Nitratireductor mangrovi: one gene and its partners. The protein of the gene in region 3 interacts with the protein of the main gene of each other region in a pairwise test. Links are inferred from orthologs where the notes say so. Each region holds a gene or a part of one and is shown on either strand. Other genes may lie near its edges.

Region 1 (4,428 bases), 710 kb from region 3 along the record:
CCGGCGCGCCTTCTGGGCCTTCTTCGCCGACGAATTGCCGGACCTTGCCGTGCGCACCGTGCCGCGCAGAACGCGCGGCAACGAGACGACTCAGTCCGCCTGTCGTTCGCGGCTGGCTGAGCGGGCGCCGGCGATAATCACGGTTATTGCGGTTTGACCCCCAGCTTCGCGTCGCCGTATCCGCACTGATGCAGTGACTACGCGACCCCGTTTTTGTTTATCTCGAGCCGGCATCCTTCTTGTAGATCGGGGTGCCATCCGGCTCATACGCCACTACCCCCGGCTCCCACCACCAGATCGGGTTCGCCTTGAAGCTCTCCCGCTCGTCAAGTCGCTCAAGCAACGTCGAAACCCTGGCAAAGCTCTCGAGACCAAGCTCGATGCCGAGGGGACGCGCCTGCACGAAACGGACGTGTGATGCCAGAAAGATATCCTGCATAGACACGTAGCCTGGCACGAAACCGTCGCCATCACCTAGCTGACCCTCAAGCCAGTTCAAGATGCGAAACAGCTTCTCTGCCGATCTCTGCAGATGTGCGTTCTGCTGTAGGGCAATTCCCGACCATCTCATCTGAGAAATGGTCGTTGCCGCATTTCCGAACGTCTGGATCGTCGCGAATACCAACTTGTCATGCCATTCGAACTCCGGCCGGAAGGCGTGGGTTGCCAGTGGCAATCCAGCTGCTCCGTTCTGCCGATAGGTCGACAGCAGGTACTCAACGATCAAGCCACTTTCCCAAAGTGTCAGGTCTCCGTCCCAGAAAGTAGGTACCTGCAGAGTTGGTGTCGCTGCGACTCGTTCTTCGACGCTCGGCGTTGTGATCTCCTCACGCCTCTCATAGTCGAGCGCGAGTTCGTCGAGAACAATACGGACGGCTCTCGCAAATGGCGAGCCAGTAGTGAACAAGAGTGCGCGCATAGTCCGACCACCTCCATTTCACAGGCAGGCATCAGGAACCGGCCAACAATCCGCGGCACAAATGTGGGCAGACATCTACCGTTGGGCCCGCCAATGGGAATAGAACATTCTCGCAATGGCTTGTCACCGCCCAGGCAAGGCCACCGTCATCTCGCGCCCGCCGAAGCCGTGCACCTTGTCATTCGCGCGGATGGTCACCTCACGCACATCATCGGGAATTGCGATGCCGCTCTGGCTTCGCGTGAAGGGCTGCTCGTCGACATGCGGATGCAACAGCACGCGCTCGCCCAGCACCTTGCCGTCCGGTCCGAGCACCTCCCAGCGGTCGGCGTAATGGTCCCAGCCCTCGTCGGCGTGACGCACGGTGACATCGAAGCGATAGGTGCCGTCCTGCGCCCGCTCGGCGCGCGCATCCACGACATCGGCGTCGCCGGCATGGGCCGCGCCTCCGGCCGCCAGCAAGGCAACGCAGAACGCGGCGGTTAAATGTCTGATCAGAGCCATGCCTGCCGTTCTGCGGCAGGACGCGCTCAAGCGCCAATCACGAACCCGTCAGGGTTTTGCCGCGAACGCGAGCGGATGGCCGGCAGCGAATTCGATCAGGTCCCACTGGTTGCCGTAGAGGTCCCGGAACACGGCGACCGTGCCGTAATCCATGACCTTCGGGTCACGCACGAACTCGACGCCTTCGCCAAGATAGCGCTTGTGGTCGCGCTCGAAATCGTCGGTCTGCAGGAACAGGAAGACGCGGCCGCCGGTCTGGTTGCCGACCGCCGCCGCCTGCCCGTCGTCCGATGCCCGGCCGAGCACCAGCGAGGTGCCGCCACCCGGTGGCGCGACGACCACCCAGCGCTTGTCCTGTTCGGGCTGGTAGCTGTCTTCCAGCAGTTCGAAGCCGAGCTTGCCGCAATAAAACGCGATGGCCTCGTCATAGTCGCGCACCACGACCATGACGTGCGCGATGCGCTGCATCACTGACCGCTCAGAACGGGATTTCGTCGTCGAGGTCGCGCGAGAAACCGCCGCCCCCGCCGCCACGCTGGGCATCGCCGGGGCCGGAGGAACCGAAATCCGAACCGCGATTGGCCGGCGCGCTGTACTGGCCGCCCTCGCCCTGGTTGCGCGAATCCAGCATCTGCAGCTCGCCGCGGAATTTCTGCAGCACGACCTCGGTGGTGTAGCGGTCCTGGCCCTGCTGGTCCTGCCATTTGCGGGTCTGCAACTGGCCCTCGATATAAACCTTGGCGCCCTTCTTCAGATATTGCTCGGCCACCTTGGCGAGATTGTCGTTGAAGATCACGACATTGTGCCATTCGGTGCGCTCGCGCCGTTCGCCGGACTGGCGGTCGCGCCACGTCTCGGAGGTCGCGATCCGCATGTTGACGACCGGGTCGCCGGAATTGAGGCGGCGAATTTCCGGGTCCGCGCCCAGATTGCCCACCAGAATGACCTTGTTCACGCTACCCGCCATCACTCGCCTCCACGCTCGTCCGAAACGGAAAATTGCTGATCGGCGCGCATCCTATCCGATCGCCGCCGCCGCCGCGCGGTGCTTCCGCGTTATCGCGGCTCTGTCCACAAGCAGTTTGTTCTTTTTTTGTTCTATATGGGCCGGGCCACGATTGCAAGCGCTGCGCGGATCGTGATCGCGCCCCGATTGGCAAACGGCGCGGTTGATATTATCTCTACGCCTCGATCCCCGGAGCCCGGTCATGCCCAGATTTTTCGCAACCGCCATCGTCGTCGCCGCCGCGTCGCTTGCCGCCATGCCGCTGGCCTCGGCCGATGACAGCCTGCCGGGCGTGAAGCACGGCGCCGGCACGGTCACGACCGACATCCTGATCGGCGAGCCCGAGGACGGCGTGCCGGTCGGCTCGACGCCGGGCTCGTACAAGGTCGGCAATTGGGACGTGACCATTTCGGGCAGCGTCTCCTACCAGATCGGCTTCGGCGGCTATCGCCATGACGGCCGCTCGAGCCCGGTCGTGAACCCGCAACAGCCCGGTCCCAACGCCTCCATCTCCCGATAGGGACGTCCCGCTCCGTCTGAAGCACGGCCCCAGGCGGCACGCGAAGACTATCGCTCGCCGCGCGGCTGCTCGACGGCTGACGCATGACGGCTGGAAGTCGCCCACGCGAAACATCGCGCCCAGACGACATAGCCCCCGAAAAAAGTGAGGCCTCGCCGCTGCCTGTTCCGAGCGCGCGAGGCCTTCCTGGGTTTTTCCCGATCTCCGGGTGTATCAGGTGATCTTCCCGGAGGAGCCGGTCAGGGTCTCGCTCCGGTGCATTCTTCAACGATGTGGTTTGATTTCGACGTGCGGCCCCGTCGGGCGCTCAGGCGTCCGTCAGGTCCGACGTGGTCCCGCCGTGAAACGGGACCTGCAGGGACTGTCCGGCGGATTCATGCCTCTCTCCTCTGCTGTTGGTACCGACACCGTTCCGCGCTCATTCCTCGCACCCGCGTCGTCTCACGGGCGGTCCCGGCTTGCGGTTGACCCGAGGCGGCTGCGGAACTTCCGGGACTCTGCGCCCTCGCCGGCCGGCCTGTCAACAAAAGCGCGCCCGGGCGGGGCAAAATGTGATCGCACGCGGCGGTCAATTGTCCACAAGCGGGTTGTCAGGAGCCCGTTCGGCCTTTGTTCTTTTGACTTGCCCTGCCCGCTCAAAGGAGTCTAACTCGGCTGGCGGGAAGCCCTCGACGCGACGGCGGGGCGACCTATGTAAAGGCGGGCCTGGTCGCGCAGCGCCCATCCCAACCGACACCCGACATGGCATCAGGCGGCATGGCCGAGCACAAGTTCATCTCCATTCGCGGCGCACGCGAGCACAATCTCAAGAATGTCGATCTCGACATTCCCCGCAACAGCCTCACCGTGATGACCGGGCTCTCCGGCTCCGGCAAGTCGTCGCTCGCCTTCGACACCATCTATGCCGAGGGCCAGCGCCGCTATGTCGAGAGCCTGTCGGCCTATGCGCGCCAGTTCCTGGAGATGATGCAGAAGCCCGACGTCGACCAGATCGACGGGCTCTCGCCGGCGATCTCGATCGAGCAGAAGACGACGTCGAAGAACCCGCGCTCCACCGTGGGCACGGTGACCGAGATCTACGACTATATGCGGCTGCTCTTTGCTCGCGTCGGCGTGCCCTATTCGCCGGCCACCGGCCTGCCGATCGAGAGCCAGACCGTCTCCCAGATGGTCGACCGGGTGCTGGCGCTCGAGGAAGGCACGCGGCTTTACGTGCTGGCGCCGATCGTGCGCGGCCGCAAGGGCGAATACCGCAAGGAACTCGCCGAACTTCAGAAGAAGGGCTTTCAGCGCGTCAAGATCGACGGCCAGTTCCACGAGATCGGCGACGCGCCGGCGCTCGACAAGAAATTCAAGCACGACATCGACGTCGTCGTCGACCGCGTCGTGGTGCGCGAGGACCTCGGCGCGCGGCTCGCCGACAGCATCGAGACCTGCCTGAAGCTCGCCGACGGGCTCGCCGTGGCCGAATTCGCCGAC
Region 2 (4,215 bases), 4.0 Mb from region 3 along the record:
ACTGGAAAGCGCGGTCGCGATCTACCGCGAGCGTTTCGAGCCGTCGGCGCAGCTCGACAAGCCTTACGTCATGCTCGGCATGAGCGTCTTTGCCGCCGACACCGACGGGGAGGCGCGGCTGCTCTTCTCCTCGCAGCAGCAGGCCTTCGTCAATCTGCGCTCCGGCCGTCCCGGCAAGCTGCCGCCGCCGGTCGCCAATTACGAGGAGACGCTCGACCCGGCCGCCCGCTCGATGCTCGATCTTGCCCTTTCCTGCGCCGTGGTCGGCTCGCCCGAGACGGTGCGAACCGGAATCGCCGGTTTTGCCGCCCGCACCGGGGCCGACGAACTGATCGTCACCGGTAACATTTTCGATCATGCCGCGCGGCTGAAATCCTTCGGGATCCTGGCCGACGTCCGGCGGGCGCTGGCCGACGCCGCCTGAGGTCCTGAAACCTCGGAGTTCGGGTTCCGAATCCCCGGATTTTTGCGATTTTCCGGCAGAAAACCCGCGGCTTCCGGCCCGAAATCGCGGTGCCGAACCGCAGCTTCCGGGCTCAGCGCAGGGCGCGCACCAGGGCCGCGTCCGGGAAGCAGGTCGGCTTCAAGCCGTTGTTTTCCTGCCATTTTCCGATCGAGCGCCGCGTCTTGAACCCGGCAAGCCCGTCCGCCCCGCCGACATCGTGGCCAAGCCGCTCCAGGCCCCGCTGCATCGCCGAAATGTCGGAACGATCGAGCCCTCCGACCTTGCCCCAGGAGCCCGAAAAGCCTTTGTCGCCATAGCTTATGCGGTCGGCGGCATGCCCGACGAACAGCGCGTAGACGTCGCTCTCGTTGTATTCCTTGAGAACGTAGAAGTTCGGCGTCACGATGAAAGCCGGGCCGTGGCGCCCCGCCGGCATCATCAGATATCCGACCCCGCGCGCCTCGTGATCGGGAAACGGTCGCCCGCCGACGCGCTCGATGCCCATTGCCGCCCAATCCGAAATGTTTCGGCCCCGGTCCGGTCCTTCTAGCGCGCAGGAAACGCCGTCCGGCACCGTCACCTCGAAGCCCCAGTCGCGACCGGTCACCCAGCCGTGGTTGCGCAGGTAGCTGGCGATCGAGGCCAGCGTATCGGCCTCCGAACTCCAGATGTCGATGCGCCCGTCGCCGTCGCCATCGGCGGCATGTTTCAGATAGGAACTCGGCAGGAATTGCGGCTGTCCGAGCGCGCCGGCCCAAGACGATTTCATCGCCCTCGGTGAAATCCTGCCGCGCTCGGCCATCACCAGGGCGGATAGCACCTCGACGCGGAACATGTCCTTGCGTGTCGACAGGAACGCCTTGGTGCCCAGCACCTCGAAGGCGTCGTGCGGGATCTTGGCGCGGCCGAACGCCGATTCGCGCCCCCAGATGGCGAGGATGATGCCGGCGGGCACGCCGTAGCGCTTTTCGATCGCAGCCAATGTCTGGCGATGCTTGCCGGCGCGCGACCGTCCGCCGGCCGTCACGCCGCGGACCGTGTTTTCGGCGAAATAGACCGCCGGTGAGCGGAACTCGGCCTGATGCTGCGCCTTCGGTGTGGTCGGCTTCTGGCCGGGCAGGACGAGGTCGGGCAGCTTCAGATTAGGCGAAACGCCGTCGAAGGCCGCATCGAAGGTCTGTCGCGACACGCCGTTCGTCTTGGCAGCCGGCCACAGATCGCTTTCGAGCCAGGCGCGGAACTGCTGGCCGATCGAGGCGGCGAGGGAAGGGGCCGCAAGCGAGACAACGAAGACCAGCACGAGCGCCAAGAGTGCCGGCAGGCGGGAAAATGGTGTCTGAGAACGCATCATGACAGTCTGGCCGATCCGCTCGAAGCCAGTCAAATCCGGGACCATCCTCAAAACGCTGTCCGCGATTTCAGTGCCGCCGACAGCGTGCCCTCGTCGAGATAGTCGAGTTCGCCGCCGACCGGAACGCCGTGGGCGAGTCGGGTCACGCGCACTTCGAGCCCCGAGAGCTGGTCGGTGATGTAATGCGCGGTGGTCTGGCCTTCGACGGTGGCGTTGACGGCCAGGATCAGTTCGCTCACACCGCCCCCGGCGACCCTGTCGATCAGCGCCTTGATGTTGAGCTCGTCGGGGCCGATGCCGTCGAGCGGCGACAGCGTGCCGCCCAGAACGTGATAGCGCGCATTCATGGCCCCGGCGCGTTCCAGCGCCCAGAGATCGGCAACGTCCTCGACCACGATGATGGTGGCGCCGTCGCGGCGCGGGTCGGTGCAGACCGTGCAGGGATCGCAGGTGTCGACGTTGCCGCAGTTCGAGCAGATGCGCACCGCGTCGACCGCTTCTGCCATCGCCGCCGCGAGCGGCGAGAGCAGCTGTTCCTTCTTCTTGATCAGTTGCAGCGCCGCCCGTCGCGCCGAGCGCGGCCCGAGGCCCGGCACCTTGGCAAGCAGCTGGATCAGGCGTTCGATCTCTGGGCCGGCGATTCGTTTCGACATGGCGAATGTCTAAGGCCAATCGGTCGCGGATTGAAGCGGCGACCGCATCCGTTCTGGCCAAAAGCGACACCGGCGCCGCGCGTCGGACTGGCGGCCGGTGTCACGGTCAGTCGTCGCCCTCGACGACCCGCAGCCTTAGCGACCCGGACTTGGTTTCCGCGACCTGGCTGACCCCGCGACTTTCTCCTTCGCCCTCGACGGTGCCCAATTCCAGCGCCTCGATCTTCTGGCCGCGCTTGGTGACCTTTTCCGTCGAGGTCAGGATCATGTCGATATCGCGGTTCGCCTGCGAGAAATGCGCCTGCAATTTGCGCACCCGGTCGTCGAGCCGGCCGACATCCTCCATCAGCCGCACCACCTCGCCCTGAATGAGGTGCGCTTGCTCGCGCATGCGGGCATCCTTGAGCACCGCCTGGATTACCTGGATCGACAGCATCAGGAGCGACGGCGACACGATGACGATGCGGGCGCGATGGGCGCGCTGCACAAGCGCCTCGAAATTCTCGTGGATCTCGGCGAAGATCGATTCCGACGGCACGAACATGAACGCCGTGTCCTGCGTCTCGCCCTGAATGAAATAGCGGTCAGCGATGGCCTTGATATGCACGTCGATGTCGCGCCGGAAGGCCTGTGTCGCCTGCTTCTCGGCATCGGGACTTTCGGCGTCGGCGGCGGCGCGGATGGCGTTCCACGATTCCAGTGGAAACTTGGCGTCGATCACCAGCGACGGCGCATCGTTCGGCATCCTGACCAGGCAGTCGGGACGGTTGCCGTTGGAAAGCGTGGCCTGGAACTCGTAGGCGCTCGACGGCAATCCGTCGGCGATGATCGCTTCCATGCGCGACTGGCCGAAGGCACCGCGGGTCTGCTTGTTGGCGAGAATCTGCTGCAGTTGCACCACCTGGCCGGCAAGCGACTGGATGTTGCCTTGTGCCGTGTCGATGACCGCGAGCCGCTCCTGCAGCTTCGAGAGGCTTTCGTGGGTGGCTCGGGCCTGCTCGCTCATCGACTGGCCCAGACGCCCGGTCATGGAGTCGAGCCGGTCCGAAATCGCCTTGTTGAGCTCGCCCTGACGCGCCCCGAAGACGTCGGCAATGGTCGCCATGCGGCCCTGCATCTCGGACTGCGCACGGGTGATCTCGGCCATGCGCGCTTCCGCCGCGCGGGCATGTTCAGCGGCTTCGGCCGCAGCCAGGGTGCGGGCTCGCGCACTGCGCCACAAGGCAATCGCCAGTCCTGCCAGAAGCAGGACGAGAACAGCCGCGCCGCCTACAAGCGCATGGCCGACAGTGATCGTCGAGTTGCCCAGCTGGGCGAGCGGGGCCGAAAAGATTGGCAGAAGCTGATCCATCACTCGACCCTAGCCGATTCGGTACCGGGTCAGAAGATCAAAACAGGAACAGGATGAATCGCGACAGTTGACGCCCTACAAGCCACCGACTACCTGAATGCCATGTCGCTCAAGCCGCTCATCCTTTTGCCCGACCCCGTCCTGCGCCAGGTCTCCAAGCCCGTGGAGCGCGTCGACGGGGGTGTGAGGAAGCTTGCCGACGACATGCTGGAGACCATGTATGACGCGCCGGGCATCGGACTTGCCGCGATCCAGGTCGGTGAACCGTTGCGCATGCTTGTGATCGATGTCTCCAAGGAGGAAGAGCCGCGCGAGCCGCGCATCTTCATCAACCCCGAGATCGTTGCCTCCGCCGATGAGCGCTCGACCTATGAGGAGGGCTGCCTCTCGATTCCCGACTATTACGCCGAGGTCG
Region 3 (3,587 bases):
CGGCGCATCACCGTCGACACGGAGATGACCCTGTCCGGCCCGGTCGCCGGCCACGACCGCGTCAAGACAAAGGCCGACCCGTCGGGCACCAGGGTGTTCGGCACCCTCAACAACTGCGCCGGCGGCTTCACCCCGTGGGGCACCTACCTGATGGCTGAGGAGAATTTTCACGGCTATTTCACGGGCGAATTGACCAGGGAGGGCGAGCCGGAACATCCCGAGGCAGCCAACTACGGACGCGTCGGCGTGCCGGCAGGCTGGTACAATTGGGGCGCGTTCCACGACCGTTTCGACGTTGCCAAGGAGCCGAACGAGCCCAATCGTTTCGGCTGGATCGTCGAGGTCGATCCGATGGACCCGAATTCGGTGCCGAAGAAGCGCACGGCGCTTGGCCGCTTCAAGCATGAAGGCTGCGAAACCATCGTCAATCCGGACGGCCGCGTCGTGACCTATTCGGGCGACGACGAGCGTTTCGACTATGTCTACAAATTCGTCTCGACCGGCACCTTCAACGCCGACGACCGCGCCGCCAACATGGACCTGCTCGACGAGGGCACGCTCTACGTGGCGAAGTTCAACGAGGACGGCAGTCTCGACTGGATGCCGCTCACGCACGGCGAAGGCCCGCTCACGGCCGAAAACGGCTTCGCCGGCCAGGCCGACATTCTGATCGAGACCCGCCGCGCCGCCGACCTGCTCGGCGCGACCAAGATGGACCGGCCGGAAGACGTCCAACCCAACGCGAAGACCGGCAAGGTCTACGTGATGCTGACCAACAATACGCGCCGCAAGGCCGACGACCTCAACGCCGCCAACCCGCGCGCCGGAAACGCCTTCGGCCACATCATCGAGATCAGCGAGACTGGCGGCGATTTCGCCTCGACGCGCTCGACCTGGGAAATCCTGCTCAGATGCGGCGATCCGAGCGTCGCCGAGGTCGGCGCCACCTTCTCGGCGGCCACGACCGCGAATGGCTGGTTCGGCATGCCCGACAATTGCGCCATCGACGCCGACGGGCGGTTGTGGGTCTCGACCGACGGCAACAGCCAGAAAGCCACCGGACGCACCGACGGCCTGTGGGCGGTCGACACCGAAGGCGAAGCGCGCGGCACGTCGCGGCTGTTCTTCCGCGTGCCGGTGGGCGCGGAAATGTGCGGTCCGCTGTTCACGCCCGACGGCGCGACGCTGTTCCTCGCCGTCCAGCATCCAGGTGACGAAGGCCTCGCCACCTACGAAAACCCGGCGACGCGCTGGCCCGATTTCGACCCCGCGCTGCCGGTGCGCCCGGCCGTCGTGGTCATCACCAGGGCCGACGGCGCCAGGATCGGCTGATCCAGCCTGTGCAGGGGGCGGAACTTCTCCGCCTCCGGCCGCCCGTGACCGGTCAGCGCGGCTTCAGCTTCTCGGCCGGAAAGATCGAGCAGGTCTCGGTGCCGAAGGCGAGCAGCTTGCCGCTGCTGTCGAGCAATTTGGCCTCGGAGACCGCGAGGGTGCGGCCCTTGTGCACGACGAACCCCTCGCAGACCACCTCGCCGGTCTTCGGCGTGATCGGGCGGGTCAGGTTCACCTTGAACTCGGCCGTCGTGTAGGCCTCGCCCCTGGCAAGCAAGGTCTGCACGGCGCAGGCGAGCGCGGAATCGAGCAGCGTCGCGGCCCAGCCGCCATGGACGCCGCCGAGCGGGTTGAGGTGCCGCTCGCCCGGCACGCCGCGAAAGACGGCTCGGCCTTCCGAGACCTCGACCAGACCGTAATTCAGCCGCGCGCCGATCGACGGCGCCGGATATTTGCGGTCGACGATGCGCTGGAGCAGTTCGAGCCCGGTATATTTCTCGATGTCCTCATGCGGGATCGTCCCCAATCCCAGCGGCGACACGTAGCCCGGGTAAAGTTCCACTTCGCTCATTCAAGGCTCCTCGCTGGTGATGTCGCGCCCACCTCGCGCAGGCGCCGCAGCGCAGCCAGAAAGCCGGCGCGGGTTTCCGGCGGCTCGATGCCGCGCGGCTCGTAGACGTGGCGGGCAAAAAAATAGCCGGTCAGGCGGAAGGCGTCCTCCAGCGCCGCGGCGTCGGCGCGCAGGCCGGAGCCCGCGCGCAGGAAGGCGGGCAGCGGCAGCAACCGGTCGCGATAGGGCGTGCCGGCAAGCCGCGACACGGCGCGGCCGGTCTTGGGCGAAACATAGGTAAGGTCGTCGCCGGTTCCCGTCGCCGCGCAGCGCGCCAGGTCGAGCCCGAAGCCGAGATCGTCGAGGAGCAGCAATTCGAAGCGCACGATCAGTTCGGCCGCCGAAGCGGGCTCGTCGAGGTGGCCGATGACAATCTCCAGCGTCTCGTAGAGGCCCCGATGCGGGTCGCGTTCGGGCAGCAGCCGCAGATGCGCGGCCATGGTCTGCAGGCCGTAGACGGCGCAGGCGCTCGCCAGCAGCCGCGCGGCGTTGAGCTCGACCGGTTCGACGGCAAAATTGCCGAGATGCTCGTCGAGGCGCGCGCGCCAGGCGAGTTCGACCCGGTTGCCGGGCTGCAGCACCGGCTGCTGCTTGCGCGAACGGCCGCCGCGGACCAGGCCGAGGTGACGGCCGTGGTCGCGCGTCATCACCTCCAGGATAAGGCTGGTCTCGCCGTGGCGGCGCGTGCCGATGATGATGCCTTCGTCACGCCATTCCATTGTTCATGCTTGAACTGTTTTCAGGGACTTGGCAAGGCTCGCCAAGGTGCGAGGGCCGCGCCAGGACAAGCCATGTCCAGATGTCGCGCCCGGTGCCGGCGCCGATATCGGCGATGCGCAACGGGCGTTGCGGGAAAAGATCGGCGACGGGCGCAAACAGCGTCTCGCAGGAGATCGCCTCGCTGCGCGCGATCCAGTCGTCACCGACCGCAGCATATCCTTCGAGCACTTCGCCGATCATCCGGCCGTCCCGCGTGATGGCCCGCGGTCGCGGGCCTCATCGCATGGTCGTTGCAGGCCGGACGCTATGGGTCAAGCGGTCGCCCATTCGAAGCTGACGAAGATGTCGATGGCGTAGACGACGAGCGCCAGGAAGGCGACGAGAAAGACCATCGTGCGCGCCATGAAGACGGAAACGCCGGCAATGTAGATCACCGCATGGGCGATGCGGGCGAAAAAGAAGATCGCGGCGCACCAGACCGTCACCGCGTCGTGCACGCCGGCGAGATGGGCGATGACCACCAACCCGGCGAAGGCGCCATACTGCTCGACCAGGTTGATGTGGGCACGGTCGGCGCGACGCACCCAGTGCGGCACCTCGGCGTGACGGCCTTCGACATATTCCTTCGGCTGCAGCGGCCCGACCTTGGTCGCCTGGCCGTAGATATAGGGTATCCACAAGACACCGAGCAGGACCGTGGACAGGAACAGGTAGAAGAGTTCGGTCGTCATCGGCTTCCCCTTCGTTCGATCGCGGGCGGTTTCCAATGCAATTTAACACAAATGTAAAATAAGGAAAGCCGCCGACTTTCGCGCACGCGGACGGTTTGCGGCCGAAGCCGTCAGCTACTCGGGGAAGTCGAGCCCCATCTCGCGATAGCGCTCGGGGTCGTCGCCCCAATTGCCGCGCACCTTGACGAACAGGA

Evidence for each region.
Region 1: the proteins of recO (region 3) and FQ775_RS06530 interact in binary tests that used the Escherichia coli proteins (3 or more experiments, as listed by UniProt). The link is inferred for Nitratireductor mangrovi from one-to-one orthologs.
Region 2: the proteins of recO (region 3) and recR interact in binary tests that used the Escherichia coli proteins (3 or more experiments, as listed by UniProt). The link is inferred for Nitratireductor mangrovi from one-to-one orthologs.

What each region holds. Positions count from the first base shown.
Region 1 is NZ_CP042301.2:1,337,263-1,341,690, reverse strand. What follows is about bases 647-3,584. They hold FQ775_RS06530 (single-stranded DNA-binding protein), read right to left. Parts: upstream 2,391-3,584; coding sequence 1,902-2,390; downstream 647-1,901. Other genes in these bases: FQ775_RS06525 (hypothetical protein), read left to right, coding at 2,632-2,949; FQ775_RS06535 (VOC family protein), read right to left, coding at 1,472-1,894; FQ775_RS06540 (hypothetical protein), read right to left, coding at 1,043-1,423; FQ775_RS06545 (glutathione S-transferase family protein), read right to left, coding at 647-919. Outside these bases: FQ775_RS06550 (hypothetical protein), read left to right, coding at 1-157; more of FQ775_RS06545, read right to left, coding at 218-646; excinuclease ABC subunit UvrA, read left to right, coding at 3,706-4,428. UniProt on the Escherichia coli protein: Plays an important role in DNA replication, recombination and repair. Binds to ssDNA and to an array of partner proteins to recruit them to their sites of action during DNA metabolism. Acts as a sliding platform that migrates on DNA via reptation.
Region 2 is NZ_CP042301.2:4,646,403-4,650,617, forward strand. What follows is about bases 647-3,371. They hold recR (recombination mediator RecR), read right to left. Parts: upstream 2,450-3,371; coding sequence 1,844-2,449; downstream 647-1,843. Other genes in these bases: FQ775_RS22830 (lytic murein transglycosylase), read right to left, coding at 647-1,796; FQ775_RS22840 (DNA recombination protein RmuC), read right to left, coding at 2,556-3,371. In the rest of the region: FQ775_RS22825 (LLM class flavin-dependent oxidoreductase), read left to right, coding at 1-424; more of FQ775_RS22830, read right to left, coding at 537-646; more of FQ775_RS22840, read right to left, coding at 3,372-3,800; def (peptide deformylase), read left to right, coding at 3,903-4,215. UniProt on the Escherichia coli protein: May play a role in DNA repair. It seems to be involved in an RecBC-independent recombinational process of DNA repair. It may act with RecF and RecO.
Region 3 is NZ_CP042301.2:624,928-628,514, reverse strand. Bases 781-3,587 are described here. They hold recO (DNA repair protein RecO), read right to left. Parts: upstream 2,662-3,587; coding sequence 1,900-2,661; downstream 781-1,899. Other genes in these bases: era (GTPase Era), read right to left, coding at 3,508-3,587; FQ775_RS02945 (MAPEG family protein), read right to left, coding at 2,974-3,393; FQ775_RS02950 (hypothetical protein), read right to left, coding at 2,648-2,902; FQ775_RS02960 (PaaI family thioesterase), read right to left, coding at 1,385-1,903; FQ775_RS02965 (PhoX family protein), read left to right, coding at 781-1,332. Also shown: more of FQ775_RS02965, read left to right, coding at 1-780. UniProt on the Escherichia coli protein: Involved in DNA repair and RecF pathway recombination.